DNA from 2 places in the Stenotrophomonas nitritireducens genome. Region 2 is predicted to be linked to the other one. Evidence: predicted binding sites of a transcription regulator. Region 2 holds the regulator's gene; the other holds the start of a gene.

Region 1 (15,131 bases), 210 kb from region 2:
GCCATCGTGCACCTTGGCCATGCCCTGGGCATGCGCGTGGTGGCCGAGGGTGTCGAGACACTTGCCGAGGCGGCCATGCTCAAACAGCAGGGCTGTGACGAGCTGCAGGGCTACCTGTACTCACGGCCGCTGCGGCCTCGCGAGATGGTGCAATGGCTGCGCAGCGGCCCGGTCGAACTGTTGGATATGCCGCCTGTCACGGCGATCAACGCCATCAGCGCAACCCACTGAGCTCCGCCAACATCATCAAGCCCGGCTACACAACAGGTAGCCGGGCTTTTGTGTATGCGTGGATGTCAGCTGGCGGGCGCGTCGAACGATGCGTGCCCGTGACGTTCCGCCTCGTGCAGCCTGCCGCGGCGTGGCGCGCAGAAACGGGGGCGGCGCAACAACGTAGCCCGGGTAAGCGCAGCGCACCCGGGAACTTCTTCCGGCGCCGGTGATGCCCACAGCGCACCCGGGAAGCGCGGCGCTGCTGGTCTCGCAAGTGTCTGCCTGAAGCCCCGGGTGCGCTGCGCTTACCCGGGCTACGTTGCTGTCCTGGCTGCGGCTTCGGTAGGGTTGGATGCTCGAAGCGCGGAGCGGGCGGCGGCGCGTATGCCCGGAGGCTTTACGGAACCGACAGGTCCCAGTCCACGCTGCTGCTCAGCCATTCGTTGCTGTCGCTGCTGCGGGTTTGCAAGTGCGCTTGCTGCTCGCGCGTCGCACGCAGCAGTGCCAGTTCCTGCTGCGCGCAGTGCTCAAGCTGGGCAAATTGTTGGCGACGATTCAATGCGACGTTCGCCGGCAATGCGGGCCGCGCCTCGGTGCTGCTCGGCTTCGCCGATGACGTCGTCGTAGGGAGCGTGCTGGGGCGGGGCAGGGTGGGCATGGTTCAGTGCGGCAAGAGCAACGGCAAAGCCCCGGCCAAAGGCCGGGGCTGGGGTACGGGCCGGATGCGGGCTGGAATCAGAACAGTTCCACCGTGCCTGCACCCATGCTCTGCTGCGACACCGGCTTGTGCGGCGGACGCTCCCACTCAACCCGCATTTCGCGCAGGCGGCTGCCGGTGCAATGCAGGGCGGTGATCATCTCGCCGTCGAACACGCCGCCATTGCGATGCAGCAGTTCCTGTAGGGCGACCGCTTCGCGGTTGATCGCACCCAGGCGGTCAAGATGGGTGTGCACCCCGCCCAGGGCCTGGGTGGCGATGTCTTCGAACTGCAGGGCGCGCACGGCCTCGGCCACGCTGCCGTCGATGGCACGGCCGCATTCGGAGATCTCGCGCATGCCGTCACCGAGCGAGGCGTTGATGGCTGCCACGCTGTCCAGCATCGAGGCGGCTTCGGTACGTGCTTCACGCGACCGGTCCATATCGCGCGAGGCCATGTGGGTGACGGTTTCGCGCACCTTGGCAATGGCGTCCTTGGAGCTGTGGGCCAGCTTGCGGATCTGCTCGTTGAAGGTGGTTGAGCGCTCGGAAAGGTTGCGCACCTCGTCGGCCACAACCGCAAAGCCACGCCCGGCTTCACCGGCGCGCGCGGCTTCAATGGCGGCATTCAAGGCCAGCAGGTTGGTCTGGTCGGCAATGGACTTGACGTCTTCGAGCAGGGCAAAAATGCCGTCCAGGTGCTGCGCCATCTGGTCGATGTGCTGCACGGTGTTGCTGCTCTGGCCGCTGACCTGTTCCAGCGCCTCGACCAATTGTTCCATCTGGTGACTGGCGTTCTGGGCGAAACGCGCCACATCGACGCCGCTGCCGCCTTCATCGCCGGCACGGTCGACAATGCGGGCCAGTGCCTGGCTCTGCTGGCGCGATTTGCGGCTCATCGCGTCGAAGCTGCTGCCCAGCCCGCCGACGGCCTGCCGGATGAGCTCGCGGGCACGTTCGATCTCGCTGCGCGAGCCGTCGATCTCGTTGCTGACGAAGCTGCGCAGCTCATTGAGCAGCTGATCCTGCTCCTTCAACACCTTGGCGTGCTCGGGCGAGCGCTGGGCTTGCGTATGCACGCTCCACCAGGCGAACACCAGCCAGCTCAGCACCATGGTGGTCAAAATCGCCCACAGCGCTGCCGAAGGCCAGGACAGGGCAGCAGCGACCACGACCAGAAGGGTGAGGACCAACGGGGCTGCCAAACGGATTGCTATACGTGAATACATGGACGTTCTCGGGAGAGTCACGAATGCAGTATCGGCAGTAGCCGTGGGGTCTTTAGCCCGCTGCGGTGAATCCCCGGAGGTTTTGCGATGCAGGCCCGCCGCCGCCGTGGCGGCGGGCCTGCATGGGTCAGCGCAGGCGCCGCTCGATGGCTTCGAGCATGGCTTTGCGCGAGAACAGGAAATCCCAGTAGGCACCGCCCAGCTGGCGCCAGAGCACGGCCGAGCGCACCGCCGCCAGCAGCAACGCGCGGATCTCGGACACCACCATCGCCTGGCCCAGGTAATGCGGGTTGCCTTGCACCATGATGCGCGGCTTGAGCTGGCTGATGGTGTCGGCGTACAGCGCACCCATCGCACTCAGTACGTCCGGATGGCTGCTGTCGCCGCGTTCCTGGGCAATGCTGGCAGCACGCTGGATCCCGGCCTCTACCTTGTCGATGGTGGCGCCTTCCCGCACGAAACGGCGTTCCAGCTGCATCACCGACAACGCCAGCCGTGGCAGCAACGCATCTTTGCCCTGGTTGCGGAAGTAATCACGCAGCAGGCGCAGGCCCGGTTCGAGCTGGGTGGCGCTGCCGTACACGGCCGCCGGCGAGCTGGCGTCGATACGCAGCACGCTGTCCATCGCGGTGCGCACGATGGCGCTTTCCGAATGGCCGGTTTCGGCGATGCGGCGCACCTGCTGCAAGGCCTGGGCAATGCCGGCCAAGGCAAGTACGCGGTCATCGATAGAAAAAGTCATGGTCATCTCTCAAGGGGTAACAGGAGCCGCCAGACGGCGCTCCAAAGGTGCATCGGTTGCGGCGATCACCGCGCCGCCCAGGCATTCCATACCGTCGTACAGCACCAACGATTGACCCGGGGTGACGGCGCGTTGCGGGCGCGCGAAGTGCACATCCAGCGTACCGTCATCGCGCACCGTGACCGTGCAGGCCTCGTCCGGCTGCCGGTAGCGGGTCTGTGCGGTGCACGCGAAGCTGCGTGCGGGCGGGCTGCCGGCAATCCAGTGCATGGTCTCGCTGCGCAGCCACTGTGACTGCAGCCAGGGGCTGTCGTGGCCCTGGTCGACATACAGGATGTTGCGGGCCACATCCTTGCCCACCACGAACCACGGTGCCGCCGGGCGGCCGCGCACGCCACCGATGTTCAGGCCTTCGCGCTGGCCCAGGGTGAAATAGAACACGCCGGGGTGACGGGCGATGACCTGGCCATCGGGGTCCTGGATCTCGCCTTCCCGGGCCGGCAGGTACTGGCCCAGGAACTCGCGGAAATCACGTTCGCCGATGAAACAGATGCCGGTGGAATCCTTCTTTGCATGGGTCGGCAGGCCGGCGTCGCGGGCAATGCGGCGCAGCTCGCTTTTCTCCATGTGGCCGATCGGGAACAAGGTAGCCGCCAGTTGGGCCTGCCCGAGCTGATGCAGGAAATAGCTCTGGTCCTTGCCGCGGTCGGCGCCACGCAGCAGCCGCCAGCGGCCGGCGGACTGGTCCACCTGGGCGTAGTGGCCGGTAGCGATGCGTTCGGCGCCCAGCTCGCGGGCGGCATCCAGGAAGTGCTTGAACTTGACCTCGCGGTTGCACAGCACGTCCGGGTTGGGCGTGCGGCCGGCGGCGTATTCGGCCAGGAAGTGCTCGAACACGCCCTGCCAGTATTCCGTCGAGAAATCGCGGAAGTGGAAGGGGATATCCAGCCTCCCGCAGACTGCCACCGCATCGCGCCGGTCATCCTCGGCGCGGCAATGGCCGCTGCCATCATCGGCCCAGTTCTGCATGAACAGGCCGGCGACATCCAGGCCTTGCTGGACCAGGGTGAGCGCGGCCACCGACGAGTCGACCCCGCCGGACACGCCCACCACGATATTCGGATTGCTCACGGTGCCACCTGTCGCACGATCGAAAGCGGGTAACGCTGCCCGGCCAGCCAATCGGAGATCGTCTGCCAGACCAAGGGGCTGCGCAGTCGCGCCATGTCGGCCTGCAACGCCACCGGGCTCATCCACAGCGCCTGCACGATACCCACATCGAGCGCTTGTTCGGGATGGTGCTGCAGCGGTTCGGCGGCGAAGGCGAAGCGCAGGAACGGCGTGCCATCGGCCGCCGTCCACTGGTAACTGCCGATGAAACCGGTGAGCTGAACGTCCCAGCCGGTTTCCTCGCGGGTTTCGCGCACCGCCGCCTCGAGCAGGCTCTCGCCCGGCTCAAGATGACCGGCCGGCTGGTTCAACACCCGTCGGCCGCCTTTTTCTTCTTCCACCAGCAGCAGCTGCCCTGCGCGGGAGACCACGGTGGCCACGGTCACATGTGGCGCCCATCGCTGGGACTGCAAAGCATTCACGCTCAGTACTCGTCCTTCGACGTCATTTCCAGCTCGATCGCATCGGCGCTCTTGGCGGCCGCGTCGATGGCATCGGAGATGATCTCGGAACTGGCATTGGCGTCCACCTTGACCACGAACATCGCCACGTCGCCCTGCTTCACCCAGCCGCCGAGCTTGGAATCGTTGGAATCCTCCAGCAGGCGGTTGGCCACCAGTGCCGGGAACTGCGGGCTGCTGGACTTGTAGCCCGGCGACCAGATCTCGCGGACCTTGTGGCTGCCATAGGTTTCCACGTTGGAGCGCACGAACACCAGCTGGGTACGGTCGTCTTCCATTTCAAAGACCAGCTGGTAGTCGCCATCGCTGTCCACCTCGTACTTGTACTTGAGGGTGTCCAGTACGCGGCCGACGGCCGGATCCGCCTCGCCGGCGAACGCGGTGCCTGCGGTAGCGGTGGCCAGGGCCAGCAGAGCGATGCTGATTACAGACTTCTTCATGTTTTCCCCAGTTGTAAGGATTTGGTCAGGTAAAGGAGGGTTAGCCAGCAAATTGTGCGGGGGCAGGGGGGGCTGCGTCCAATGCCCAGAGGCTGCCACACAGACCGGCTATAATTGGGCAATGTCCCAGAAGACCCAACACGATAGCGACCATGGCCTGCTGGTCGCCCCCGGCAAGCCCGAGGTGGCGCCCCCGCCGCAGTACCAAGTGATGCTGCTCAACGACGACTACACCCCGATGGATTTCGTGGTGACGGTCCTGCAGAGCTTTTTTTCGATGGACATGGACAAGGCCACCCAGGTGATGCTGCATGTCCATACCCGCGGCCGTGGCATCTGCGGTGTCTATACCCGCGAGGTGGCCGAAACCAAGGTCGCGCAGGTCAACGAGTTCTCGCGCATGAACCAGCATCCGTTGCTGTGCACGATGGAACGCGCCTGAGCCCGTCACAGGTGCCCGGTAGGGGGGGGCTGTCCGGCTGCCTGATCGACCAGACTGAGTGCACGCGCCGCAGCGGCGGCAAAGCCGCTGTGCGGGCGCTGTTTGGGGTCAGCGCAGATGGAACGATTTGTCCTGTAAGTTGCCTGCGTAACGGCTGATCGGCCTGTTCGGGCCTTGAAACTGAATGCAGAATTCACGGTGAGCGCTGTTTTATCGTCATTACTGACGTAGCGTCTACATCATCGTAGTTAGGGTGCTGGAAAAAGCGATCCCAGGCCGCATATTGTCTCCAACCGCAACCGGAGTGCCTTATGTTCAGTAAAGACCTCGAGCAGACCATTGGTCAGTGCTACAAGCGCGCCCGGGAAGCCCGTCACGAATACATGACGGTTGAACATCTCTTGCTGGCCCTGTTGGAAAACGCATCGGCACAGGCTGTGCTGAAAGCATGTGGCGCGGATCTAGAGCGCCTGGGAAGGGAGCTGGAAAAGGCGATCAACGCCTCGGTCTCGCTGTTGGCCGAAGACGACGGCCGCGACACGCAGCCTACGCTGGGTTTCCAGCGCGTACTGCAGCGGGCCGTGTACCACGTGCAGTCCTCGGGCAAGAAGGAGGTTACCGGTGCCAATGTGCTGGTGGCGATCTTCGGCGAAAAAGAATCGCACGCGGTTTATTACCTCAATCAGCAGGATGTGACCCGGCTGGACGTGGTCAATTACCTGTCCCACGGCGTGGGCAAGAGTGGCGACGACCCGGAAATGTCCTCCCCGCTGGAAGGCGAGGGCCGGGTTGAAGGCGCTGATGGCGAAGGCAAGGGCGACTCGCTCAACGAGTTCGCCAGCAATCTCAACGAGCTGGCCAAAGCCGGGCGGATCGATCCGCTGGTCGGCCGTCGCGATGAGATCGAACGCACCATCCAGGTGCTGTGCCGCCGCCGCAAGAACAACCCGCTATACGTGGGTGAGGCCGGCGTGGGCAAGACCGCCATCGCCGAAGGCCTGGCCAAGCGCATCGTCGACGGCGAGGTGCCGGACGTGCTGGCCGATGCGGTGATCTACTCGTTGGATCTCGGCGCGCTGGTAGCGGGCACCAAGTACCGTGGCGACTTCGAGAAGCGCCTCAAGGGCGTGATCACTGCACTGAAGAAGATCCCCAACTCGGTGCTGTTCATCGACGAGATCCACACCATCATCGGTGCCGGTTCGGCTTCCGGTGGCACCATGGATGCGTCCAACCTGATCAAGCCGGCACTGGCCTCGGGCGAGCTACGCTGCATCGGCTCGACCACCTTCCAGGAATACCGTGGCATTTTCGAGAAGGACCGTGCGCTGGCGCGGCGCTTCCAGAAAATCGACATCGTCGAGCCGACCGTTGGCGAGGCCTACGAGATTCTCAAGGGCCTGCGGCCGAAGTACGAAGCACACCACAGCGTGACGTATGCCGACGATGCCTTGCAGGCAGCGGTGGACCTGTCGGTCAAGCACATCGCCGACCGGCTGTTGCCGGACAAGGCCATCGATGTCATCGACGAGGCCGGCGCACGCCAGCGGCTGTTGCCGGAAGGGCAGCGCAAGGAGCGCATCGACATCGAGGAAATCGAAACCATCATTGCCAAAATGGCGCGCATCCCGGCCAAGCAGGTCACTGCCAGTGACAAGGATGTGCTGCAGCACCTGGAGCGCAATCTGAAGATGGTGATCTTCGGCCAGGACCAGGGCATTGAGTCGCTGACCTCGGCGATCAAGCTGTCGCGCTCCGGTCTGGCCAGCCCGGACAAGCCGATCGGCAACTTCCTGTTCGCCGGCCCCACCGGCGTGGGCAAGACCGAGGTGACCCGTCAGCTGGCGTTGCAGCTGGGTATCGAGCTGGTGCGCTTCGACATGTCCGAGTACATGGAGCCGCATTCGATCAGCCGCCTGATTGGTGCCCCTCCGGGCTATGTCGGCTTCGACCAGGGCGGCCTGCTGACCGAGAAAATCGTCAAGACGCCGCATTGCGTGCTGCTGTTGGACGAGGTGGAGAAGGCGCATCCGGACATCTTCAACATCCTGTTGCAGGTGATGGACCGCGGCGTGCTCACCGACACCAACGGCCGTGAGGCCAACTTCAAGAACGTGATCCTGGTGATGACCACCAATGCCGGTGCCACCCAAGCTGCACGTCGCTCGATTGGTTTCACCAAGCAGAACCATGCCACCGACGCGATGGAGGTAATCCGCAAGAGCTTCACCCCTGAGTTCCGCAACCGCCTGGATGCGGTGGTGCAGTTCCAGCCGCTGGGCTTCAGCCACATCCTGCGGGTGGTGGACAAGTTCCTGATCGAGCTGGAGATGCTGCTGCAGGACAAGCACGTTTCGTTGTCGGCCACCCCGGCCGCCCGCGAATGGCTGGCACAACATGGTTTCGACGCGGACATGGGCGCACGCCCGATGCATCGGGTGATCCAGGACAAGGTGAAGCGCCCGCTGGCCGACGAGCTGCTGTTCGGCAAGCTGGCCAACGGTGGCAAGGTCAGCATCGACGTCCGCGATGGCGAGTTGATCGTGGACACCGAGTCCGAGCCGGAGCACCTGTTGCCGGCAACGGTGTAAGGCCGGAGCCTGCGGGCGGTAGGAGCGGCGTAAGCCGCTAAGCTGGCCCGTTGTCCGTACACACAAATCCCGCATCGAAAGGTGCGGGGTTTGTTTTTGCGTGGCTCGTTCGGCAGGGCAGAGGCCCATGTAGTGCCGAGCCATGATCGGCAAGAGGCATTACCGGGAAAGCCCCTGCCGAGCATGGCTCGGCACTACAGAATCAGGCGGGCTTCTGCCGAGCATGGCTCGGCACTACAAAAACCTGCAGGCACGCGAAAAAGCCAGCACGATGGCTGGCTTTCCTGCAACGCTCTACTTACCGCATTACTTCATGCGGTAGGTGATACGGCCCTTGGTCAGGTCGTACGGCGTCATCTCAACCTTGACGCGGTCGCCGGTCAGGATGCGGATGTAGTTCTTGCGCATGCGGCCGGAGATGTGGGCGATGATTTCATGCCCATTTTCCAGACGAACGCGGAAAGTGGTGTTCGGCAACGTCTCGCTGACGGTGCCCTCGAACTCGATGGAGTCGTCTTTCGACATGTAGTCCTGTGCGGTTCTGCGGACGGCCAATAGGCCTAAGGGCGGGCATTTTACGCTTTCGCGGGCCGGGATGCAAAGTTTGCGTTAAACCCCGGCATTCAGGCCAGCGCCGAGGCCGGAAGTTCGCCAAACCTGCGCGCCCAGCTGCTGGCATCGCCCGGCATTTGCACCAGTGCTGCAACGGCGGCCAGAAACTCCGTGCGCGGCAGGTGCTCAGCGCCCATCCGCAGCAGGTGCGGGTTCTCCACCTGCGCATCCATCAAGGGCCAGCCCCAGCGCGCCAGGGTGCCGGCCAGCGCCGCAAGCGCCACCTTCGAACCGCCGCTGCGGCCGCTGAACATGCTTTCCCCGAAAAACATCTGGCCGATGGCGACGCCGTAGATGCCGCCAACCAGTTCCTCGTCGTCAAACACTTCCACCGAGTGCGCATAGCCAAGCTGGTGCAGCTGCACGTAGGCGGCAAGCATGTCGGGGGTGATCCAGGTGCCATCCTGCCCGGGCCGTGGCGCCTGCGCGCAGGCCTGCATGACCTCGGCGAAGGCGGTATCGGCGCGGATCGTCCAGGTGCTGTTGCGCAGGCTGCGGCGGAACCGCGAGGACAGGTGGACCTGATCGGTGCGGAACACCATGCGCGGGTCCGGCGACCACCACAGCAGCGGCTGACCCTGCGAAAACCACGGAAAGATGCCGCTGGCATACGCATTGAGCAGCCGTAAAGGACTCAGGTCGCCGCCAATGGCAAGCAGACCTTCCGGGTCCCTCAGCGCCAGCTCCGCAGGAGGGAAGGGCGCATCGCTGGCGGTATCCAGCAGGAAGGGGCCTTTATTGCTCATTGCGCTGGATCTTCCTGTTTGAACGGCGAATGGCGCAGCAGGTCGGCCTCGTAGTGGGCAAGATCTTCGCGCTCGCGGCGGCACCAGTCGCGCGCCGCATCACGGAACTGGGGATGCGCAAGCCAATGATGGCTTTGCACCCGGGTCGGCAGGAAGCCACGCGCCAGTTTGTGCTCGCCCTGCGCGCCGGGTTCGAAGCGCTGCAGGCCCTCGCGCAGGCAGTAATCGATGCCCTGGTAGTAACAGGTTTCAAAATGCAGGCCGGGCAGGGTGGCACCGCCCCAATAACGGCCGTACAGCGTATCGGTGCCGCGCAGGCACAGCGCGCCGGCGATGGGTTCGCCGTCCTGCAGGGCAAGGAACAGCACCAGCTGGCGCGGCATCTGTGCCGCCAGGTGGCGCAGGAAGGCAAGCGTCAGTGCAGGCGCATTGCCATATTCGGCGAAGGTCTGCAGGTAGAAGCCATGCATCGACCGCAGTTCGTCGTCACTGGTTTCATCACCGTGACGCGTCACGAAAGTAATGCCGGCCTGTGCGACCTTGGCACGTTCCTGACGGATGTTCTTGCGCCGCTTGTGGTCCATCGCGGCGAGGAAATCATCGAAAGCGTTCCATTCAGGGCGGCGCTGCCACTGGAACTGCACATCGTCGCGCTGCAGCCACTGCGCGCCGAACAGCGGGCTCTCTTCGGCCAGATGGAAGTTGATATGTGCCGAGGACAGCGCCTCGTCCTGCACATGCGCAACGATGGCCTGCAGCAGCGCCTGGCGGTCTGCCTCGCTGCGGGCCAGCAGGCGCGGCCCGGTAACCGGCGAGTAGGGCACACCGCCCAGCCATTTCGGGAAGTACTCCAGCCCATGGCGTGCGTAGGCATTGGCCCAGGCGTGGTCGAACACGAACTCGCCGTGCGAGTTCTGCTTCAGATAACCGGGTGCGGCAGCGACAAGTTCGTCATTGCGCCACAGGCTCAGGTGCTGGGCTTGCCAGCCCCATTCCGGGCGCAGGCAGCCATGCTGTTCCAGCCCACTGAGAAAGGCATGGCTGATGAAGGGATTGCTGCCGCCGTGCAGGCCATCCCAAGCAGGCGCACCGACGTCTCGCAGATGGGAAAGGACTCGGAGTTGCGTCATCAATGGAGCCTAACGTATCCGCCCGGCATCGTTCATTTAGGCGCGGGGCTGGAGGGCACGTCAGTCCCCCAACTGATCGTGCGCACTTCCTCTTTGATTGCTGTCATATCGCAATTCCAGACAGGCTCCGGCAGTTGCTGCAAACGCGCGTTTGCAAACGCCGCGACGCGATGGACGCCGCGTGCTTGTCCAGCCGCCGCTGCCACGCTGTTGTTGCAAAAGCGGTACGTCACGGCGGGCTGAGGGACGCCGGCCAATGGCTGAGGCGAGCGCGTGTAATACGACTGGATCGCCGCGTTGATGATGTTGTTGGCGGCAATCTCCTGCATGGCAAAAAGCCCAATGCCGACGCTGTCCGGAGAGATGGTATCGAGTGTCTTGCCCGGCAACTGCTGGAAATAAGTGGCTGCGGCATTGCCTCCGCCTTCCACTTCCTTCAGAAGCGCCAGTGTCATCAGCTGCTCGATGGCGGTGGTTTTTCCCGCCATCGAATCTTCCTGCAGCCAGGTCAACGCCAGTTGCCGACGTTCCGGCGCCATTCGTACGCCGGCAACGAGGCAGCCGGCGAGGGCAGGGGAAAGCATCTCCCTGGTTTTGACATTACCGCCCATGGCGGATGCCAGCATTTCGTCGAGTCCCTTGCGCACATTCGGGTCTGCCGACTGCAGGACAAGTTGCATCGTTGCCAGCGAGCGCTTGCTGCCGCCGAGATAAGCAAGGGCAGGATCCTGCTTCACCAGCTCCGCAACCATGTCCTGCGACAGGCATAGGTTGCGAACCATGGGATTCATCTCTGAAGGAGCCAGCGGCGGCGGAACTGCTTTCGCCGCCGCTGCTGCATTTGCAGCCGCCATGGAAGCTGCGATCAAGACCAGGCGATACATTCAACAATCCTTGTCAGTTCACCAGCAGGCGCTCAGGCGCCCTTTTCGTCCAGGAAGCGTTCGGCGTCCAGTGCGGCCATGCAGCCGAAGCCGGCCGAGGTGATGGCTTGGCGGTAGTGCTGGTCGGCCACGTCGCCGGCGGCGAATACGCCTTCGACCGAGGTCATGGTGGCGTTGCCGCCCAGGCCGGAGCGGATTTCCAGGTAGCCGTTGTTCATGGCCAGCTGGCCGGTGAACAGCTCGGTGTTGGGCTGGTGGCCGATGGCGACGAAGAAGCCATGGGCTTCGATATCGCGGGTGCTGCCGTCCAGCGTGGACTTCACGCGCACGCCGGTGACACCAGCGTCATTGCCCAGCACTTCGTCCACCTGGTGGTGCCACACGGTCTCGATCTTGCCGGCAGCAACCTTGGCGAACAGCTTGTCCTGCATGATCTTTTCTGCCTTCAACGTGTCGCGGCGGTGGACCAGGTAGACCTTGCGGGCGATGTTGGACAGGTACAGCGCTTCTTCGACCGCGGTGTTGCCGCCGCCGACCACGACCACGTCCTGGTCCTTGTAGAAGAAGCCGTCGCAGGTGGCGCAGGCCGACACGCCGCGGCCCTTGAAGGCTTCCTCGGACGGAATGCCCAGGTACTTGGCGGTGGCGCCGGTGGCGATGATCAGCGCATCGGCGGTGTACTGGGTACTGTCACCGGTCAGGGTGAACGGGCGCTTGGACAGATCGGCGGTATGGATGTGGTCGAATACCACCTCGGTATCGAAGCGCTCGGCATGGGCCTGCATCCGCGCCATCAGGTCCGGACCCATCAGGCCGTGGGCATCGCCCGGCCAGTTGTCGACTTCGGTAGTGGTCATCAGCTGGCCGCCCTGCTGCAGGCCGGTCACCACCAGCGGCTTCAGGTTGGCGCGCGCGCCATAGACCGCAGAGGTCCAGCCGGCGGGGCCAGAGCCGAGGATCAACAGGCGGGTGTGCTTGGTCGGGAGGCTGGAAGTGCTCATGTATACTCGCGAAAGTCAGGATTGGTGGCCCGAACGCGGCATTCCGCAACTGTCCGGGCAAGCCAATAGAGTGGCGGTCTGACCCCTGTGAATCAAGGCACGTGAATGGAACTGCGCGGCCCGTTGGATACACCTTCGCTGTTTCCTGCATCGCCGCCGTCATGATCGGGCGGTTTTTGACGCTTTCTGTCTCTCAGCAGTACCGCAATGCGCTACAAGCGGATGAAACCGGGCGATCTGTCGTTTAATATCAATCACTAACCGTGCATTTTTAAGGTCTGGTCAAAGGTGGCGAAACAGGTCCCGGAACGCGACAAGAGCCCCAAGGCTGCCGCTGACGCGCGCAAGCAGGCGGCTGCAGCAGACAATCCGCGTCGACAGAAGTTATGGCGTGACCTGGCGTTGATCGCGATCGCGCCGGCCTTGCTGTACCTGCTGGCCAGTCTGTTCACCTATTCCCCCACCGATCCGGGCTGGTCACAGTCGGGCTCGGTGATTGCGCCCGTGCACAACATGGGCGGCAAGGTCGGCGCATGGATTGCCGATGTGCTGCGCCAGTTGTTCGGCTATGTGGCCTATTTGATTCCGGTGATGCTTGCCGCGGTGGCCTGGATCGCCATGTTCGGCCTGAAGAAGAACGACGAGCGTGGCCAGGATGATCTGGGCCCGGCGTTGCGCCTGGTGGGCATTGTCGGCTTCCTGATTGGTGCCACCGGTTTCCTGTACCTGCGCCTGCCGCCGGGCGACGTGGCCCGCGCGGGCGGCGGCCTGGGCGTGCTGGTGGGCAAATCGCTGCAGACCGGTTTCGGGCCAGTCGGCAGCAACCTGTTCCTGCTGGTGCTGCTGCTCACCTCGATCACGCTGGCCACCGGCCTGTCGTGGTTTGCGGTGATGGAGAAGATCGGCAAGTGGGTACTGGCCCTGGGGCCGGTGCTCAACAAGAAGAAAGAACAGGCCAGCGAGTGGCAGCAGACCCGCGTGCTGCGCGAGGAGCGCGAGGAAGTGCGCAAGGTGGACGCCGAGGTGCGCGCCAAGCGCGAGCCGGTGAAGATCGAGCCACGCCCGGCACCGGTGATCGAGAAGAGCGACCGCGCTAAGCGCGAGACCCAGATCCCGATGTTCCAGGGCGTCAATGGCGACGGCTCGGACATCCCGCCGCTGGCGCTGCTGGACGATCCCAAGCCGCAGCCCAAGGGCTATGACGAACAGACCCTGGAAACCCTGTCGCGGCAGATCGAGTTCAAGCTCAAGGATTTCCGCATCGATGCGCAGGTGGTGGGGGCGTATCCGGGCCCGGTGATCACCCGATTCGAAATCGAGCCGGCGCCGGGTATCAAGGTCAGCCAGATCAGCTCGCTGGACAAGGACATCGCGCGCGGGCTTTCGGTCAAATCGGTGCGCGTGGTCGATGTGATTCCGGGCAAGTCGGTGATCGGCCTGGAAATCCCCAACGTCACCCGCGAAATGATCTTCCTTTCCGAGCTGTTGCGCTCCAAGGAATACGACAAGTCGGCCAGCCCGCTGACCCTGGCGCTGGGCAAGGACATTGCCGGCCGCCCGACCGTGGCCGATCTGGCGCGCATGCCACACCTGCTGGTGGCCGGTACCACCGGCTCGGGCAAGTCCGTGGCGGTCAACGCGATGGTGCTGAGCCTGCTGTACAAGGCCAGCCCGAAAGACCTGCGCATGCTGATGATCGACCCGAAGATGCTGGAGCTCAGCGTCTATCAGGGCATCCCGCATCTGCTGGCGCCGGTGGTTACCGATATGAAGGAGGCCGGCAACGGCCTGCGGTGGTGCGTGGCCGAAATGGAGCGCCGCTACAAGCTGATGAGCGCCGTGGGCGTGCGCAACCTGGCCGGCTTCAACAAGAAGGTGAAGGACGCCATCGACGCCGGCCAGCCGCTGATGGACCCGCTGTTCAAGCCCAACCCGGAGATGGGCGAGGCGCCGCGTCCGCTGGAACCGCTGCCGTTCATCGTCATCTTCATCGACGAATTCGCCGACATGATGATGATCGTCGGCAAGAAGGTCGAAGAGCTGATCGCGCGCCTGGCGCAGAAGGCGCGTGCGGCCGGCATCCATCTGATCCTGGCCACGCAGCGGCCGTCGGTGGACGTGATCACCGGACTGATCAAGGCCAACATCCCGACCCGTATCGCCTTCCAGGTGAGTTCCAAGATCGACTCGCGCACCATCCTGGACCAGTCCGGCGCCGAGGCGCTGCTTGGCAACGGCGACATGCTGTACCTGCCACCCGGCACGGCAATGCCGGACCGCGTGCATGGCGCCTTCGTCTCTGATGAAGAAGTGCACCGCGTGGTTGAACACCTGAAGGCCAGCGGCCCCACCGATTACATCGAGGGCGTGCTGGACGAAGTGCAGACCATGGGCGACGGCGTGGTGGTCGGCGCCAACGGCCTGCCGGAAAGCAGCGCCAGTGCCGGCGACGAATCCGATCCGCTGTACGACGAGGCGCTGCGCATCGTTACCGAAACCCGCCGCGCCTCCATCTCCGGTGTGCAGCGCCGCCTGAAGATCGGCTACAACCGCGCCGCGCGCCTGATCGAGGCGATGGAAGCGGCGGGCGTGGTCACCGCGCCCGAACACAATGGCGACCGCACCGTGCTGGCACCGCCACCGCCGAAGCACTGAACGGAGGGGCGGCATTCAGTAACTGATTGCCGCCCATTCAGTTTGAAAGAGGCAGACTCTGCCTCACCACCAACACCATTATCCCAAGCCGCCATGACTGCATTTCTGCGCCACTCCG
Region 2 (15,131 bases):
GCCACTCCCACAAGGGCAAGGGCAGGCTGATGATGCCGACGCGGAACAGGGCCGCTGTTGTGGGAGCGGCGTAAGCCGCGAAGCCGAAACCAATGGATGAAGGCGCGGCCTGCACCCTGATAGAAGAAGCGCTTGCCAGCGCACACGCCCCCACAGGCCCCACCGGCGAGGCACTGCCGGAAAACCGACGCCTGCGCTCTGGCACCGCTCTTGCATCTGTCCCGGCATGAGTCCCGAACTTGCCCTCACCGAACTGCGCGGCGGCCTTGTCGCCACGCTGTGGATTGCCGGCCCACTGCTGCTTGTCGTGCTGGTTGTCGGCGTGGTGATCGGCGTCATCCAGGCCGCCACCCAGCTGAATGAGCCGACCATCGCCTTCGTCGCCAAAGCCGCCGCCCTTACCGCAGCGCTGTTTGCGCTGGGCAGCCTGCTGCTCGGCCATCTGGTCGAATTCACCATCCTGTTGTTCCAGCGCATTCCGCATCTGATCGGCTAGCGGCATGGACTCGGTCACGCAGACGGTCATCGATGGCCAACAGGCGTTTGCCATCATCGGCAATACCCTGTGGATCATGTTGCGCATCGGCGCGATGCTGATGGCAATGCCCATGCTCGGCACCCGTGCGGTGCCGGCCCGCGTGCGCGCGATGCTGGCCGTGGCCCTGTCCGTGGCGCTGGCGCCGGTATTGCCGCCGGTGCCGGTGTTCACCGGCTTCGACTCGGCCACCGTGCTCAGCATCCTGCGCGAAGTGGCGGTCGGGGTCAGCATCGGCTTCCTGCTGCGGCTGATCTTCGAAGCCGGTGCGATGGCCGGTGAAATGATCGCGCAAAGCACCGGCCTGGCCTTTGCGCAGATGGCCGACCCGATGCGCGGCGGCAGCTCCGGTGTGATCGGGCAATGGTTCTACCTGATGTTCGGCCTGCTGTTTTTCACCAGCAACGGGCATCTGGCACTCATCTCGCTGCTGGTGGACAGCTACAAGGCGCTGCCCATCGGCACCGCCCTGCCCGACCCGCATGCGGTGGCGGCGCTGGCCCCGACCCTGGCCCTGCAGATCTTCCGTGGCGCGCTGTCGCTGGCCCTGCCGCTGGTGGTGGCGATGCTGGCGATCAACCTAGCCTTCGGCGTGCTGGCGCGTGCCGCCCCGGCACTCAATCCCATGCAGCTGGGCCTGCCGATTGCACTGCTGCTGGGGCTATCCCTGCTGACCTTGTTGGCAGGAGAAATGGGGCCGCCGGTGCAACGTCTGTTCAACACCGCCTTTGATACGGCGCGGCAAGTGACAATGTGACGCCCTCCTCAGCTCAATGCTTTCGGTTTCGCATTGCCTGACCCCCCTCTTGCCGGTTTCCTTCTACCCGTGGATAGTCCGCTTACAGTCGGGCGCCGCAGGGGAATGCGGAACCCGTGACGGCATCTCGCTGCCGCAACCGCGGCACGGCAATCTTAGGGAGAGGGTTCGATGCTCGTTGGCAGCTACAACCCGTTGTTTGTCGTGTTGTCCATCCTGGTGGCCATCCTTGCCTCGTTCACGGCACTGGACATGGCCTCGCGGGTCTCGGCCTCGCAACCACGGCGGGGGGCCGCCCGTTGGCTGCTGGGCGGCGGCGTGGCGATGGGCGCCGGGATATGGTCGATGCACTTCGTCGGCATGCTCGCTTTCCGCCTACCCATCCCGTTGGGCTACGACCTGTGGCTGACCCTGGAATCGCTGCTGGTGGCAGTCGCGGCGTCCATTTTCGCCCTGTGGCTGGTGTCACGGCCCACCCTGCCGCACATGCGGCTGGCGCTGGGCGCGTTGCTGATGGGTCTGGGTATCGCCTGGATGCACTACGTCGGCATGTCGGCGCTGAAGATGTCACCGGACATCGACTACGACCCTCTCTGGTTCGCGCTGTCGCTGATCATCGCGGTCGGCGCATCGTGGAGCGCGCTGTATATCGCCTTCCGCCTGCGTACCGTCGAGCATCCCTTGCCACAGCGGCTGGTTGCGGCCGCGGTGATGGGCCTGGCCATTGTCGGCATGCATTACACCGGCATGGCGGCGGCGCGGTTCCCGGCCGGCGCGGTCTGCACGGCGGCCTCCAGCGGCGGCGTCCCCACCGAATGGCTGGCGGCCTGCGTGGTGCTGCTGACCGTCGGCGTGATGGCGGTGGTGTTGACCATCTCGCTGTTCGAGCAGCGCATGCAGGCGCGGCTGCTGCACCTGCGCAACTCGATGCTGTCGGCCTCGCTGGACGATGCCCGCAAGGAACTGTTCCATGCCAGCCTGCACGATTCACTGACCCGCCTGCCCAACCGCCAGCTCGCACATGAGCGCATCGAGCAGATGCTGCAGGAAAGGCCGGCATTCACAGTGATGGTGGTCGACCTGGACGGCTTCCGCCTGATCAATGGCACCTTCGGCGCGCAGACCGGCGATGCGGCGCTGGTGGACGTCAGCGAGCGCCTGCGCCAACTGCTGCCAGCCGAAGACCTGGTGGGCCGCCTGGGTGGCGACCAGTTCGTCATTGCCAGCCCCCTGGCGCAGCCGGACGAACATGATGCCCTGGCCGAGCGCATCATCCTGGCGGTCAACTCGGTGCGGGCCACCGGCCGTGACCTGCGCATCACCGCCAGCCTGGGTTTGGCCCGGTACCCGCAACATGGCAACACCGCCGCGCAATTGATCGCCATGGCTGAAACCGCCATGGCCTATTCCCGGCAATCCGGCCGCAACAACCACGCCGTGTTCGCCGACTGGATGAACGACAACGTCGAGCAGGACCGGCGCCTGCTCGACGACCTGCGCAAGGCGCTGGGTACCGGGCAGCTGTCACTGCACTACCAGCCGCGCGTGCATGCCCACAGCGGCCGCATCAGCGGGGCCGAGGCGTTGATCCGCTGGCGCCACCCTGAACACGGCTATATTCCGGCCGAACGCATCATCCGCCTTACCGAGCAAAGCGAGCTGATGGAGACCGTCGGCAACTGGGTCCTGGGCGAGGCGTGCCGGCAGATGCGCAGTTGGCAGGATGCCGGCAACAACGAATGGCGGGTATCGGTCAACCTGTCCGGCCGGCAGCTGGGCTCGCCCAAGTTGCTGGAGGACGTGCGGGCGGCGTTGGATAGCAACGACCTGGAGCCTTCGCGGCTGATCCTGGAAATCAGCGAAACCGCGGTGATGCGCGATACCGAAAACACCATTGCGGTGCTGCGCGGCATCGCCGGGCTGGGAGTGGGCATCTCGATCGATGATTTCGGCACCGGCGTGTCCAGCCTGTTGCACCTGAAGCGACTGCCGGCGACCGAGATCAAGATCGGCCGGGCCTTCGTGATGTCGCTGGAGGACAGCGACGAGGACGTGGTGATCGTCTCGGCCATCGTCGCGTTGGGCCATGCGCTGAATCTGGAGGTGGTTGCCGAGGGCATCGAGACCCAGGGCCAACGCTCCTACGTGGAGCGTCTGGGCTGTGACCATCTGCAGGGCTATCTGTTGGGCCGCCCGGTCAGCGCAGAGAATTTCATGCGCCTGCACGGCGGCGACGTCCAGCACGCGGCAATGGAAGCACGGCTGGCCTCGTTCCAGGCCAGCCCCGAGTAGAGCCCCGTAGTGCCGAGCCACGCTCGGCAGGGGCATTCCCGGTAAAGCCCAATCTGTAGTGCCGAGCCATGCTCGGCAAGGGCTTTATCGGCAAAGCCCCTTGCCGAGCATGGCTCGGCACTACCCAAACCCTGGTTTGGAATGATTTTTGCACGGCCCTGGAAGAACCCTTCTTCCATGCCAGGCAATGTCAGAAAACGAACAGGCCGGGGAAAAAACCGAACTCCCCACCGAAAAACGCCTGCGCGAAGCCCGCGAGCAAGGCAACATCCCGCGTTCACGCGAGCTGGCCACCGCTGCTGTCTTCGTCGCCGCGGTGCTGGCGCTGTATGCGATGTCTGACTCCATGGGCGGTTCGGCACGGCAATGGATGAAGGCCGCGCTTTCGCCCGAACCCGGCCTGCTGGACACCCCGAACGCCCTGTTCGGCCACGCCGGCTGGATGCTGCTGCAGCTGATGCTGGCCTTTACTCCGTTGCTGCTCGTGTGCCTGGCCGCCGGTTTCATCGCCCCGGTGCTGATGGGGGGGCTGCGGTTTTCCAGCAAGGCGATGATGCCGGACTTCAACCGCATGAACCCGATGAGCGGGATCAAGCGCCTGGTCGGCCCCGAGGCCTTGGCCGAGCTGGTCAAATCGCTGCTGCGCGTGGTCTTTGTGGGCACTGCCGCCGGCCTGTGCATCTGGCACGGTGTGGATGCCCTGCGCGGGCTACTGCATCTGCCGCTGGAAAGCGCCATCGGCCGCGGCCTGGGTTTCACCCTCAAGCTCCTGCTGGCCACCGCCGGCGCCATGGCGCTGCTGGCCGCCATCGATGCGCCGTACCAGAAGTGGAACTGGCTGCGGAAGCTGAAGATGACCCGCGAAGAGCTGCGCCGCGAGATGAAGGAAAGCGAGGGCAGCCCCGAGGTCAAGGGCCGCATCCGGCAGATGCAGATGCAGCTGTCGCAGCGCCGGATGAACGAGGCCGTGCCTACCGCCGACGTGGTCCTGGTCAACCCCACACACTATGCGGTTGCCCTCAAGTACGAGAGCGGGCGCATGAACGCCCCCACGGTGGTCGCCCGCGGTGTCGATGAAATGGCCCTGCGCATCCGCCAGGTGGCCGACGGCAACAAGGTCGCCATCGTCTCGGCACCGCCTTTGGCACGGGCCTTGTATCGGGAAAGCCAACTTGGCAAGGAAATCCCCGTGAGACTGTATTCGGCTGTTGCCCTTGTCCTGTCCTATGTCTACCAGCTGCGCCAATGGCGCACCGGCCCGATGCCGCAGATGGCGTCCATCGATATCGATGAATTCGGCAAGGGAGACGCCCGATGAGCAGCCAGACTTCCGGCTTCTCCGCACGCCGCGCACTGGACATGCTGCGCCACGGGCTGGGCGCGCCGTTGATCGTGCTGGCACTGCTGGCAATGGTGGTGGTGCCCCTGGCCGCGCCGGTGCTGGACGCGCTGTTCACCCTCAACATCGCCATCTCGATGCTGGTGCTGCTGGCCGTGGTGTATGTGCGGCGGCCACTGGATTTCACCATCTTCCCGATCGTGTTGCTGGTCACCACGATGCTGCGGCTGGCGCTGAACGTGGCCTCGACCCGGGTGATCCTGCTCAACGGCCAGAACGGGCATGACGCCGCCGGCAAGGTGATCGCCGCGTTCGGCGAGTTCGTGATCGGTGGCAACTATGCGGTCGGCATCGTGGTGTTCGCCATCCTGACCATCATCAACTTCGTGGTCATCACCAAGGGTGCCGGGCGCGTGTCGGAAGTGACCGCGCGTTTCATCCTGGACGCCATGCCCGGCAAGCAGATGGCGATCGACGCCGACCTCAACGCCGGTTTGCTGACGCGTGAAGAAGCCAAGCTGCGCCGCGAAGAAGTGCGCGAGGAAGCCGACTTCTACGGCGCGATGGACGGCGCCAGCAAGTTCATCCGTGGCGATGCCATCGCCGGCATCCTGATTCTTTTCATCAACATGCTCGGCGGCCTGGCCGTGGGCGTGCTGCAGCATGACATGGCCTTCGGTGACGCTGCCGCCACGTATACGCTGCTGTCGATCGGTGACGGTCTGGTGGCGCAGCTGCCGGCCCTGCTGGTCTCCAGCGCCGTGGCCATGCTGGTCACCCGTGCCTCGCGCTCGCAGGATATGAGCGAGGCGATGATGGGCCAGGTGTTCGGCCAGTACCGCGCACTTGCCATCACCGCCGGCATCATCGGCCTGGTCGGCCTGGTGCCGGGCATGCCCAACCTTGCCTTCCTCAGCCTGGCAGTGATTCTGGGCTTCATTGCCTGGAAACTGTGGAAACGTGAAACCAGCGCTGCTGCCAACGCGGCAGCCAGCGCCACTGCGGCCACCGAAGGCGGCATGAACGCACTGGGCCAGCCGCAACCGGCCCCGACCGCCGAACTGACCTGGGACGAACTGCGGCCGGTGGACCCGTTGGGCCTGGAAGTCGGTTACCGGCTGATTCCGCTGGTGGACAAGACCCAAGGCGGCGAACTGATGGCGCGGATCAAGGGCGTGCGCCGCAAGCTCACCCAGGACATGGGCTTCCTGATCCCGCCGGTGCATATCCGCGACAACCTGGAACTGCCGGCCACCCATTACCGCCTGCTGATCCATGGCGTGCCGGTCAGTACCGCTGACATCCACCCGGATCGCGAGCTCGCACTGGACCCGGGCAGCGCCATGGGCAAGCTTGACGGCATCGCCGGCAAGGACCCGGCGTTCGGCCTGGATGCCACCTGGATCCAGCCGCACCAGCGCGCCCACGCCGAATCGCTGGGTTACACCGTGGTCGACCCGGCTACGGTTGTGGCCACCCATCTGTCGCACCTGATCCGCGAGCACGCGCCGGAACTGCTGGGCCACGAGGAAGTGCAGCAGCTGCTGGCCACCCTGGCCAAGAGCGCGCCCAAGCTGGCCGAAGACCTCTCGCCCAAGGCATTGCCGCTGTCCACCGTGGCGCGCGTGCTGCAGAACCTGCTGGTCGAACGCATCCCGATCCGCCAGCTGCGCAAGATCGCCGAGGCGCTGGTCGAAGCCGCACCAGTCACTCAGGATCCGGCCGCGCTCACCGCCGCAGTACGCAACACCCTGGGCCGCTTCATCGTGCAGGAAATCGCCGGCTCCTCGCCGGAGCTGCCGGTGTTCACCCTCAACCCGCAATTGGAACGGGTCTTGCAGGAGTCAACACAAGGCAATGGTGCCGCACTGGAACCCGGTCTCGCCGAACGCCTCCACCAGAGTCTTGCCGAATGTGTCGGCAAGCAGGAGGCCCGCAACGAGCCTGCGGTTGTGCTGGTACCGGCCCCGGTCCGCGCCGCGCTGGCGCGCCTGGTCCGCCACAGCGTTCCCTCGCTGTCGGTCCTGGCCTACAGCGAAGTGCCGGAAGACAAACGCCTGAAGCTGGTCGGCACGATCAGCTGAGGCACGCCGAAAACCGACGCCGGCCGCCCAGCCGGCGACGGAAACCAGACACCAGCTGCAGCCCGCACCCATTCCGCAAGAAGGAGCCCGCCACGCCATGTATGACATCGCCAACGCCCCTCCTTCACCGCAACCCCACTCCCGGTACCAAAGCATGAAGATCAAACGTTTCGTCGCCGCTGACATGCGCACCGCCATGAACCTCGTGCGCAAAGAACACGGTCCCGATGCCGTGATCCTGTCCAATCGACGGATCGAGGAAGGTGTCGAGATCGTGGCGGCCGCACACTACGACGAAACCGCGGTACAGCAGGCATTGGAAGCGACCCGCCCGGCCCCGCCGGCACCGGCCAAGCCGCGCAGTGCCGCCGAAGCCATCATGGCCGCGATGACCCGCCGCAAGACGCCGGAGCCGGAACCGGTCACCGCCACCACCTCGGCCGTCGCCGCACTGGCGCGCTCGGCGGTGGGCGCTACCGGCCGCTCCATCGACAGCAGCGTTGACCTGGCACCGGGCAGCCGCTTCGCCGGCCTGCTGCGCTCGGCTGAGGTTGAACCGGCCGCACCGCGCCAGCCAGCCGTCGCACAGAGCCTGTTTGCCACCCAGCCGGCCAGCGCCGACGAACTGCCGGTGGTGCCGGCATTCCGTCCTGCCGGCAGCGGCGCCGCCATCGCACCGCTTGCGCCGGCACCGGTCGCAGCCAGCACCGCGCAGGCCAGCTTTGCCGACGCCATTGCCGCCGTCACCATCGCACCGCCGGCACCGGTTGAGCGTGCCCGCTTCGTGATCGATCCGCCGCTGCCCGAGCCGACCCGCGCGCCGCCCGTCGCCGCACCGGCCTTGCCGGCTGCGGCCGCGATGCACGCCCCATCCAGCGATGCCCTGGTTGCAGCCGCCGCCGTTGCGCCAGTGGCAGCTCCCGTTACCGTGGTGGAACCCGCCCAGCCGCTGCATGCGACCATGCAGCCTGGCGCGCCGGTTGCGGCAGCTGCCACTGCAGCACTGAGTCCCGTGCCGACCAGTCCGGCCGTGGCCGCCCGCGACAACGAACAACTCAGCCAGCTGCGCCAGGAAGTGGCCGGCATGCGCCACCTGATCGAGCGCGAGATGAACCGCTTCACCGACGAACGCCTGCGTGGCAGCGCGGTGCGCGCCAATGCGCTGGACCTGATGGATGAGTACGGCTTCGACGCCGGCCTCGCCCGCGACGTCGCCACCCAGATTCCGGCCGACATTGATCCCAGCCGTGCCCGCGGCCTGATGCTGGGGCTGATTTCCAAGAAGCTGCCGATTGCCCCGGTCGACCCGATGGAAACCGGTGGCATCATCGCCCTGGTTGGCCCCACCGGCGCCGGCAAGACCACCACCATCGCCAAGCTGGCCTCGCGTTTTGCCGAAGCCCATGCCGCCCGCGACGTAGCCCTGGTCACCACCGATACCCAGCGCATCGGCGCCCGCGAGCAGCTCTACGGCTTTGGCCGCCAGCTCGGCATCGCCGTGCACGAGGCCAACAGCGGCACCGATCTGAACCAGCTGCTGCAGAAACTGGCCGACTACAAGCTGGTGCTGATCGACACCGCCGGCCTGGGCCAGCGCGACCGCGCCCTCACCGCCCAGCTGCAGTGGCTGCGCGCCGCCGGCCAGATCCGCACCCTGCTGGTGCTGCCCGCCAACACCGCCTTCCAGGACATGGACGAAGTGGTGCGCCGCTTCAGCGCCGCCAATCCGCAGGGCGTGGTGCTGACCAAGCTGGACGAGACCGGCCGCTTCGGTTCGGCCCTGTCGGTGGCGGTCGATCACCGCCTGCCGATCACCTGGGTGACCGACGGCCAGGACGTCCCGGAAGACCTTTATCGGGCCTCTGCCGCAAATCTCGTACTTCGCCTTGAAGATTTGCGCCGCGCGGCCGATATGCCCTGCAACCCGGAGTTGAACAATGCAGTCGCGTGAGTACGCCAAGCTGACCAACACCTTCCCGCTGTCGGCGACCCGACACGAACCGGCCGGCCCGGTACGCACCATCGCGGTGACCGGCGGCAAGGGCGGTGTGGGCAAAACCAATGTCTCGGCCAATCTGGCCGTGGCACTGGCGGGCATGGGCAAACGTACGCTGCTGCTGGACGCCGACCTGGGCCTGGCCAACATCGACGTGGTCCTGGGCCTGCAGCCCAAGCACACCCTGGCCGACCTGGTCGCCGGGCGCGCGACGCTGGAAGAAGTCATCATCGAAGGCCCGAACGGCGTGCTGGTGGTGCCGGCCGCGTCCGGCCGCCGGCACATGGCTGAACTTCAGCCGGCCGAGCATGTCGGCCTGGTCAATGTGTTCTCCGAGCTCGAGCGCGACCTCGACGTGATGATCATCGACACCGCCGCCGGCATCACCGACAGCGTGTTGACGTTCTGCCAGGCCGCGCAGGACACCGTGGTGGTGGTCTGTGACGAGCCGGCCTCCATCACCGACGCCTACGCACTGATCAAGGTGCTCTCGCGCGAGCGCGGCGTGGACCGCATCCAGGTCGTGGCCAACATGGTCCGCGACCCGAACGAAGGCCGCGCCCTGTACGAAAAGCTGGTGCGGGTCTGCGAGAAATTCCTGATCGATGTCTCGCTGAACTACCTGGGCTGCGTGCCACAGGACGACTGGCTGCGGCTGTCGGTGCAGCGCCAGCAGCCGGTGGTCAAGCTCTACCCTTCCGCGCCAGCCTCGCTGGCCATCAACGAAATCGCCCGTCGCACCGCGCGCTGGCAAGCCCCAACCGCCCCGCGCGGCGGCGTTGAGTTCTTCCTGGAACGCATCATCCAGCAGAAGGTGAAGGCATGAACAATGCAGCCGCCCAATACCGGGAGGTCCAGCGCAGCGCGGCCAACGACTGCATCGCCCGCCACGCCGACCTGGTCCGCCGCATCGCCCACCACCTGGCCGCGCGCCTGCCGGCCAGCGTCGAGGTCGACGACCTGATCCAGGCCGGCATGATGGGCCTGATCGAAGCCTCGCGCAGCTACGACGCCGAACAGGGCGCCTCGTTCGAAACCTATGCCTCGATCCGCATCCGCGGCTCGATGATCGATGAGATCCGCCGTGGCGACTGGGTGCCGCGCTCGGTGCACCGCCGTGCCCGTGACGCTGCTGCCACCATCCGCCGCCTGGAGCAGAGCACCGGTCGTTCGGCCAGCGCCAGCGAAGTGGCTGAAGCAATGGAGCTGCCGCTGCCTGATTACATGCGGCTGGTCGAAGACGCCTCGCGCGGCCAGGTGCTGAGCCTGGAGTCGCGCATCGAAGACCAGGGCGAACTGGATACCCCGACCACAGGCGGCCCCAATCCGCAGCAGGTGTTGGAGCGCAGCCAGTTCGGTGCCGAGCTGGGCAAGGCCATCGGCCAGCTGCCCGAGCGCGAACAGCTGGTGCTGTCGCTGTACTACGAGCAGGAATTGAACCTGAAGGAAATCGGCGCGGTATTGGGCGTAAGCGAATCCCGCGTCTGTCAGATCCACGGCCAAGCCATGCTGCGCCTGCGCGGGCGGCTGAAGATTTTCGAGGCGGCCGACGCCGGCCTCGAGGAACCATGAAGAGGAAAGTCTTTTGAACAAGAACATGCGCATCCTGATCGTTGACGACTTCTCGACGATGCGTCGCATCGTCAAGAACCTGCTCGGCGACCTGGGCTTCACCAATACCGCCGAAGCCGAGGACGGGCATGCCGCGCTGTCGCTGCTGCAGAGCCAGTCCTTCGATTTCGTGGTCACCGACTGGAACATGCCGGTGATGACCGGCATCGAGCTGCTCAAGGCGATCCGCAACGACGCCAAGCTCAAGACCCTGCCGGTATTGATGGTCACCGCTGAAGCCAAGCGCGAGCAGATCATCGAGGCCGCACAGAGCGGCGTGAACGGCTACATCATCAAACCGTTCACCGCACAGACGCTGGAAGAAAAGCTCGGCAAGATTTTCGAACGCCTGGCAGCGAGCGCCTGATGGACGGCCTCGGGGAAGCCCTGAACGACAAATCGGCCCTGGTGCAACGCCTGCAGGACGCACTTGCCGCACTGGAAAGCGGTGACGAGCCCGGCTGGCGCCGGGAAATCGACGCGCTGGCCGCCTTGCGCACCCAGCCGATGATGTCCGGCCTGGGCCGGCTTGCGCGCGAGTTGGGCCAGGCACTGGGCGAACTGCCCAGCGTGCCCAGTGAAGCCGGCGAGCTGGACGACGCCTGCGCGCGCCTGGACCACGTGGTGGAAATGACCGAGCAGGCCACCCACCGCACCCTGGACCTGGCCGAGGAATGCCGTGCGCTGACCGAACGCCTGCGTGCCGACGGGCTCAATGCCGATCAGGGCGAAATCCTCGAACGCATCCGCCACAACCTCACCGAGGTAGCACTGACCCAGAGCTACCAGGACCTGACCGGGCAGATCATCCGTCGCGTGGTCGGCATCGTCCGCCGCGTGCATGAAGGTTTTGGTGCGCTCGGTCTGCCGCCCCCGGAAGAAGACGCCCGCAACCAGGGCTTGGCCGGCCCAGCCGTCAACGGTCTGGACCGCCATGCCGTCTCGCAGGTCGATGCCGACGACCTGCTCTCGGACCTGGGGCTGTAAGCCATGAGTGCTTTTGCCGACGACATCGCCGCCGACTTCATCCTCGAAGCGCAGGAGATCCTGGATCGCCTCGGCGAGCAGCTGGTGACGCTGGAACAGGCGCCCCACGATAGCGAGCAGCTCAACGCCGTGTTCCGCGGCTTCCACACACTCAAAGGTGGCGCCGGTTTTCTGGCGATCCATCCGATGGTGGAGCTGTGCCACGCCGCCGAGGAAACCCTGGGCATGGCCCGCGCCGGCAAGGCCGAACTGCTGGCGCATCATTTCGATGCCGCCCAGCAATCGCTGGACTGGCTGCAGGCCATGCTCGATGCGGTGTCCTCCGGCACCGATCCGGAGCATGCACCGGCCGCGCTGATCGCACAGTTCGATGTCGGCAACGCGCCGGTGGTGGCAGCCGCCCCGGTTGCCGCCGCAGCCAGCGACAGCGAGCTGATCAGCGAAGACGAATTCGAAGCGTTGCTCAATGAACTGCATGGCAGCGGCACGCCCGGCGCCCAGCCCATCACGGCCAAGGCCGACGACGGGCTGATCGACGAAGACGAATTTGAAGCACTGCTCGACAAGCTTCACGGCGGTGCCGCACCTGGCGCCGTCGCCTTGCAGGCCGCGCCTGCTGTAACCCCCGCGCCCGCGCCGATAGCAGCGCCACCGCGCGCTGCTGTCCCGGCTCGCCCTGCTGCGGCGGCCGCCAAACCAGCAGCTGCCAAAGCCGCCGAGCCCGAGCACACCGTACGCGTCGACACCAAACGCCTGGACGCCATCGTCAACCTGATCGGCGAGCTGGTGCTGGCGCGCAATCGGCTAAAGACCCTGCGCACCCGCCTGAAGGACGAGGAACTGGACCGCGCTGTGTCCACCCTGGATATCGCCACCGCACGCCTGCAGTCGGCGGTCATGCGTACCCGCATGCAACCGGTCGGCAAGGTGTTCTCGCGCTTTCCGAAGGTCGCCCGCGATGTCGCCCGCTCGCTGCAGAAAGAGGTCGACCTGGAATTGATCGGCGCCGATACCGAGCTGGACCGCAACCTGGTCGAAGCGCTGGCCGACCCGCTGGTGCACCTGGTGCGCAATGCCATCGACCATGGCGTGGAATCGCCTGAGCTGCGCGAAGCACAGGGCAAGCCCCGGATGGGCCGGGTGCGCCTGTCCGCACAGCAGGAAGGCGACTACGTCAGTATCGAAGTACAGGACGATGGCGCCGGCATCGATCCGGAGCGCCTGCGCGCCAAGGCCCGCGACAAGGGCCTGATCGATCCCGAAGCCGCCGCCCGCCTGACCAGCGAAGAATGCCTGCACCTGGTGTTCCTGCCCGGTTTTTCGACCAAGCAGGAAGTCACCGACATCTCCGGCCGTGGCGTCGGCATGGACGTGGTGCAGTCACGCATCCGCGAACTCAGCGGCCAGATCCAGATCCAATCGGAACTGGGCCGTGGCAGTCGCTTCCTGATCCGCGTGCCGCTGACCCTGGCGATCCTGCCCACCCTGCTGGTGCAGGCCGGCGAGGATGTCTACGCCCTGCCGCTGGCCCGGGTAATGGAAGTGCTGCATGCGCCGGCCACCTCATTGGGCTGGTTCGACGGCCGCGCCGTGCTGGACCGCAAATCCCACACCCTGGCATTGCTGGACCTGCGCCAGTGGCTGGGGGTCAGCCCGGCACCTTCGACGCTGCTCACCATCGTCGTGCTGCAGATGGGCGAGGCCCGTTTCGGGCTGGTGGTGGACCAGGTACGTGGCCGCGAGGAAGTGGTGATCAAACCGCTGCCACGCGCGCTGCGCGGACTCAACGGCTATGCCGGCGCCACCCTGATCGGTGACGGCCGCATGGCCTTGATCCTGGACGTGGATGGGCTGCGCGGGGGGCAAGGGTGAGCGATGCAGACGCAAGCCGTCCGCAACCCCTGCAATCTCGCAATCCAACTGGGGCCACGATCCCGACTGTCCCCTCTCCCGCCTGCGGGAGAGGGCGCCCCGCGAAGACGGGGCGGGTGAGGGGCGCTTTTAGTTTCTAAAGCTTGAAGCTGCCCTCACCCCAACCCCTCTCCCGCTGCCGCAGGAGAGGGGCTTAAGCAAAGCCTCGCCGATTCAAGACTGCTCCAACACCGCCCTCACCCCAACCCCTCTCCCGCGTGCGGGAGAGGGGCTCAAGCAAAGCCCCCGATTCAAGACCGCTCCAACCAGGCCGATATACGCACCATGGACCGACTCAGCATCATTGGACTTTTCCTCGCCCTCGCCTCGCTGGTGGGTGGCAGCATCCTCAAAGGCGCCGGCCTGTCCTCGCTGTGGTCACCGGCTGCGTTCGTGATTGTGATCATCGGCACCCTGGCGGCCATCCTGCTGCACACCTCGCCGGCGGTGTTCAAACACGCCTTCAAGATCGTGCGCTGGGTGATCCGCCCGCCGGCCAGCGACCCCCGCGCGCTGGTGCAGCAGATCGTGGACTGGAGCAACATCGCCCGCCGCCAGGGCCTGCTTGGCCTGGAGCCGCAGGTTGAGCTGCAGGACGACCCGTTCATCCGCAAGGGCCTGCAACTGGTGGTTGACGGCGTTGAGCCGGACACCATCCGGCACATGCTCGAAATCGAACTGGGCAGCCAGGAACAACAGGATCTGGCCGCCACCAAGGTGTTCGAAGGCATGGGCATCTACGCCCCTACCCTGGGCATCATCGGCGCCGTGCTCGGCCTGATCGCGGTGATGAAGAACCTCGCCGATCCGAGCAAGCTCGGCCACGGCATCGCTGCCGCATTCACCGCCACCATCTACGGCATCGCCTCGGCCAACCTGCTGTTCCTGCCGGTGTCGGCCAAGCTCAAGGGCGTGATTGCCAGCAGCTGCCGCGAACGCGAAATGATCATCGAAGGCCTGATCGCCATTGCCCAGGGCGAGAACCCGCGCAATATCGAAAACAGCCTGGCCGGCTTCGTGAACTGAACCATGGCCCGTCGCAGGCACCACGAAGAGCACGCCAACCACGAAGCATGGGCCATTCCCTATGCCGACCTGATGACGCTGCTGCTTGCGTTTTTCGTGGTGATGTACGCCATTTCGTCCTTGAACGAAGGCAAGTACCGGGTGATGGCCGATGCCCTGACCACTGCCTTCGGTGGCGCTCCGCGCACCATCAGCCAGGTCCAGGTCGGCAACCAGCAGGTGCAGGGTGGCGGCTTCGATTCGCCTTCGGTGATCCGCGCGCCCAGCATGACCGGCGGCGCGCTCGCAGACCCCACCCAGCTGCCATCGATGGCCTCGCATATGCGCATGCCGGTCTCGGCGCACAACCAGGACCAGCTGCAGCGCGCCGAGCGCCAGCTCAACCAGATCGCCGACCGGCTCAGCAAATCCTTGGCACCGCTGGTCAAGCAGGGCGTCATCAGCGTGCGCCGCACCGAGTTGTGGATCGAGGTCGAGATCAACAGCGACATCCTGTTCGGCACCGGCTCGGCGGCACTGGATGCGAGCGCCCGCACGACCCTGGGCACACTGGCCGATGTTCTGCTCGATGCCCCCAACGGCGTCCGCGTGGA

Evidence for each region. Region 2 encodes FliA, which starts transcription of late flagellar genes. Its sites were predicted from a motif close to TAAAGTTTNNCNNNCNNNGGCCGATAA; they were not measured.
Region 1: BCV67_RS19070 (methyl-accepting chemotaxis protein) is a predicted target of FliA. The motif match lies at 2,168-2,194, and genes of this name have one in related genera.

What each region holds. Positions count from the first base shown of each region.
Region 1 covers NZ_CP016756.1:4,475,157-4,490,287, forward strand. The annotation lists gene BCV67_RS19060 (bifunctional diguanylate cyclase/phosphodiesterase) at 1-231, shown strand, start outside; gene BCV67_RS19065 (hypothetical protein) at 611-871, opposite strand; gene BCV67_RS19070 (methyl-accepting chemotaxis protein) at 949-2,139, opposite strand; gene hflD (high frequency lysogenization protein HflD) at 2,267-2,881, opposite strand; gene mnmA (tRNA 2-thiouridine(34) synthase MnmA) at 2,891-4,012, opposite strand; gene BCV67_RS19085 (NUDIX hydrolase) at 4,009-4,473, opposite strand; gene BCV67_RS19090 (hypothetical protein) at 4,476-4,952, opposite strand; gene clpS (ATP-dependent Clp protease adapter ClpS) at 5,074-5,394, shown strand; gene clpA (ATP-dependent Clp protease ATP-binding subunit ClpA) at 5,706-7,985, shown strand; gene infA (translation initiation factor IF-1) at 8,292-8,510, opposite strand; gene aat (leucyl/phenylalanyl-tRNA--protein transferase) at 8,609-9,343, opposite strand; gene BCV67_RS19115 (GNAT family N-acetyltransferase) at 9,340-10,473, opposite strand; gene BCV67_RS19120 (hypothetical protein) at 10,506-11,357, opposite strand; gene trxB (thioredoxin-disulfide reductase) at 11,390-12,358, opposite strand; gene BCV67_RS19130 (DNA translocase FtsK) at 12,647-15,013, shown strand; gene lolA (outer membrane lipoprotein chaperone LolA) at 15,107-15,131, shown strand, end outside.
Region 2 covers NZ_CP016756.1:4,265,600-4,280,730, reverse strand. The annotation lists gene BCV67_RS18280 (flagellar biosynthetic protein FliQ) at 227-496, shown strand; gene fliR (flagellar biosynthetic protein FliR) at 501-1,292, shown strand; gene BCV67_RS18270 (putative bifunctional diguanylate cyclase/phosphodiesterase) at 1,464-3,584, shown strand; gene flhB (flagellar biosynthesis protein FlhB) at 3,772-4,902, shown strand; gene flhA (flagellar biosynthesis protein FlhA) at 4,899-7,007, shown strand; gene flhF (flagellar biosynthesis protein FlhF) at 7,162-8,958, shown strand; gene BCV67_RS18250 (MinD/ParA family ATP-binding protein) at 8,945-9,829, shown strand; gene BCV67_RS18245 (RNA polymerase sigma factor FliA) at 9,826-10,575, shown strand; gene cheY (chemotaxis response regulator CheY) at 10,589-10,981, shown strand; gene BCV67_RS18235 (protein phosphatase CheZ) at 10,981-11,601, shown strand; gene BCV67_RS18230 (chemotaxis protein CheA) at 11,605-13,473, shown strand; gene BCV67_RS18225 (flagellar motor protein) at 13,798-14,538, shown strand; gene motD (flagellar motor protein MotD) at 14,542-15,131, shown strand, end outside.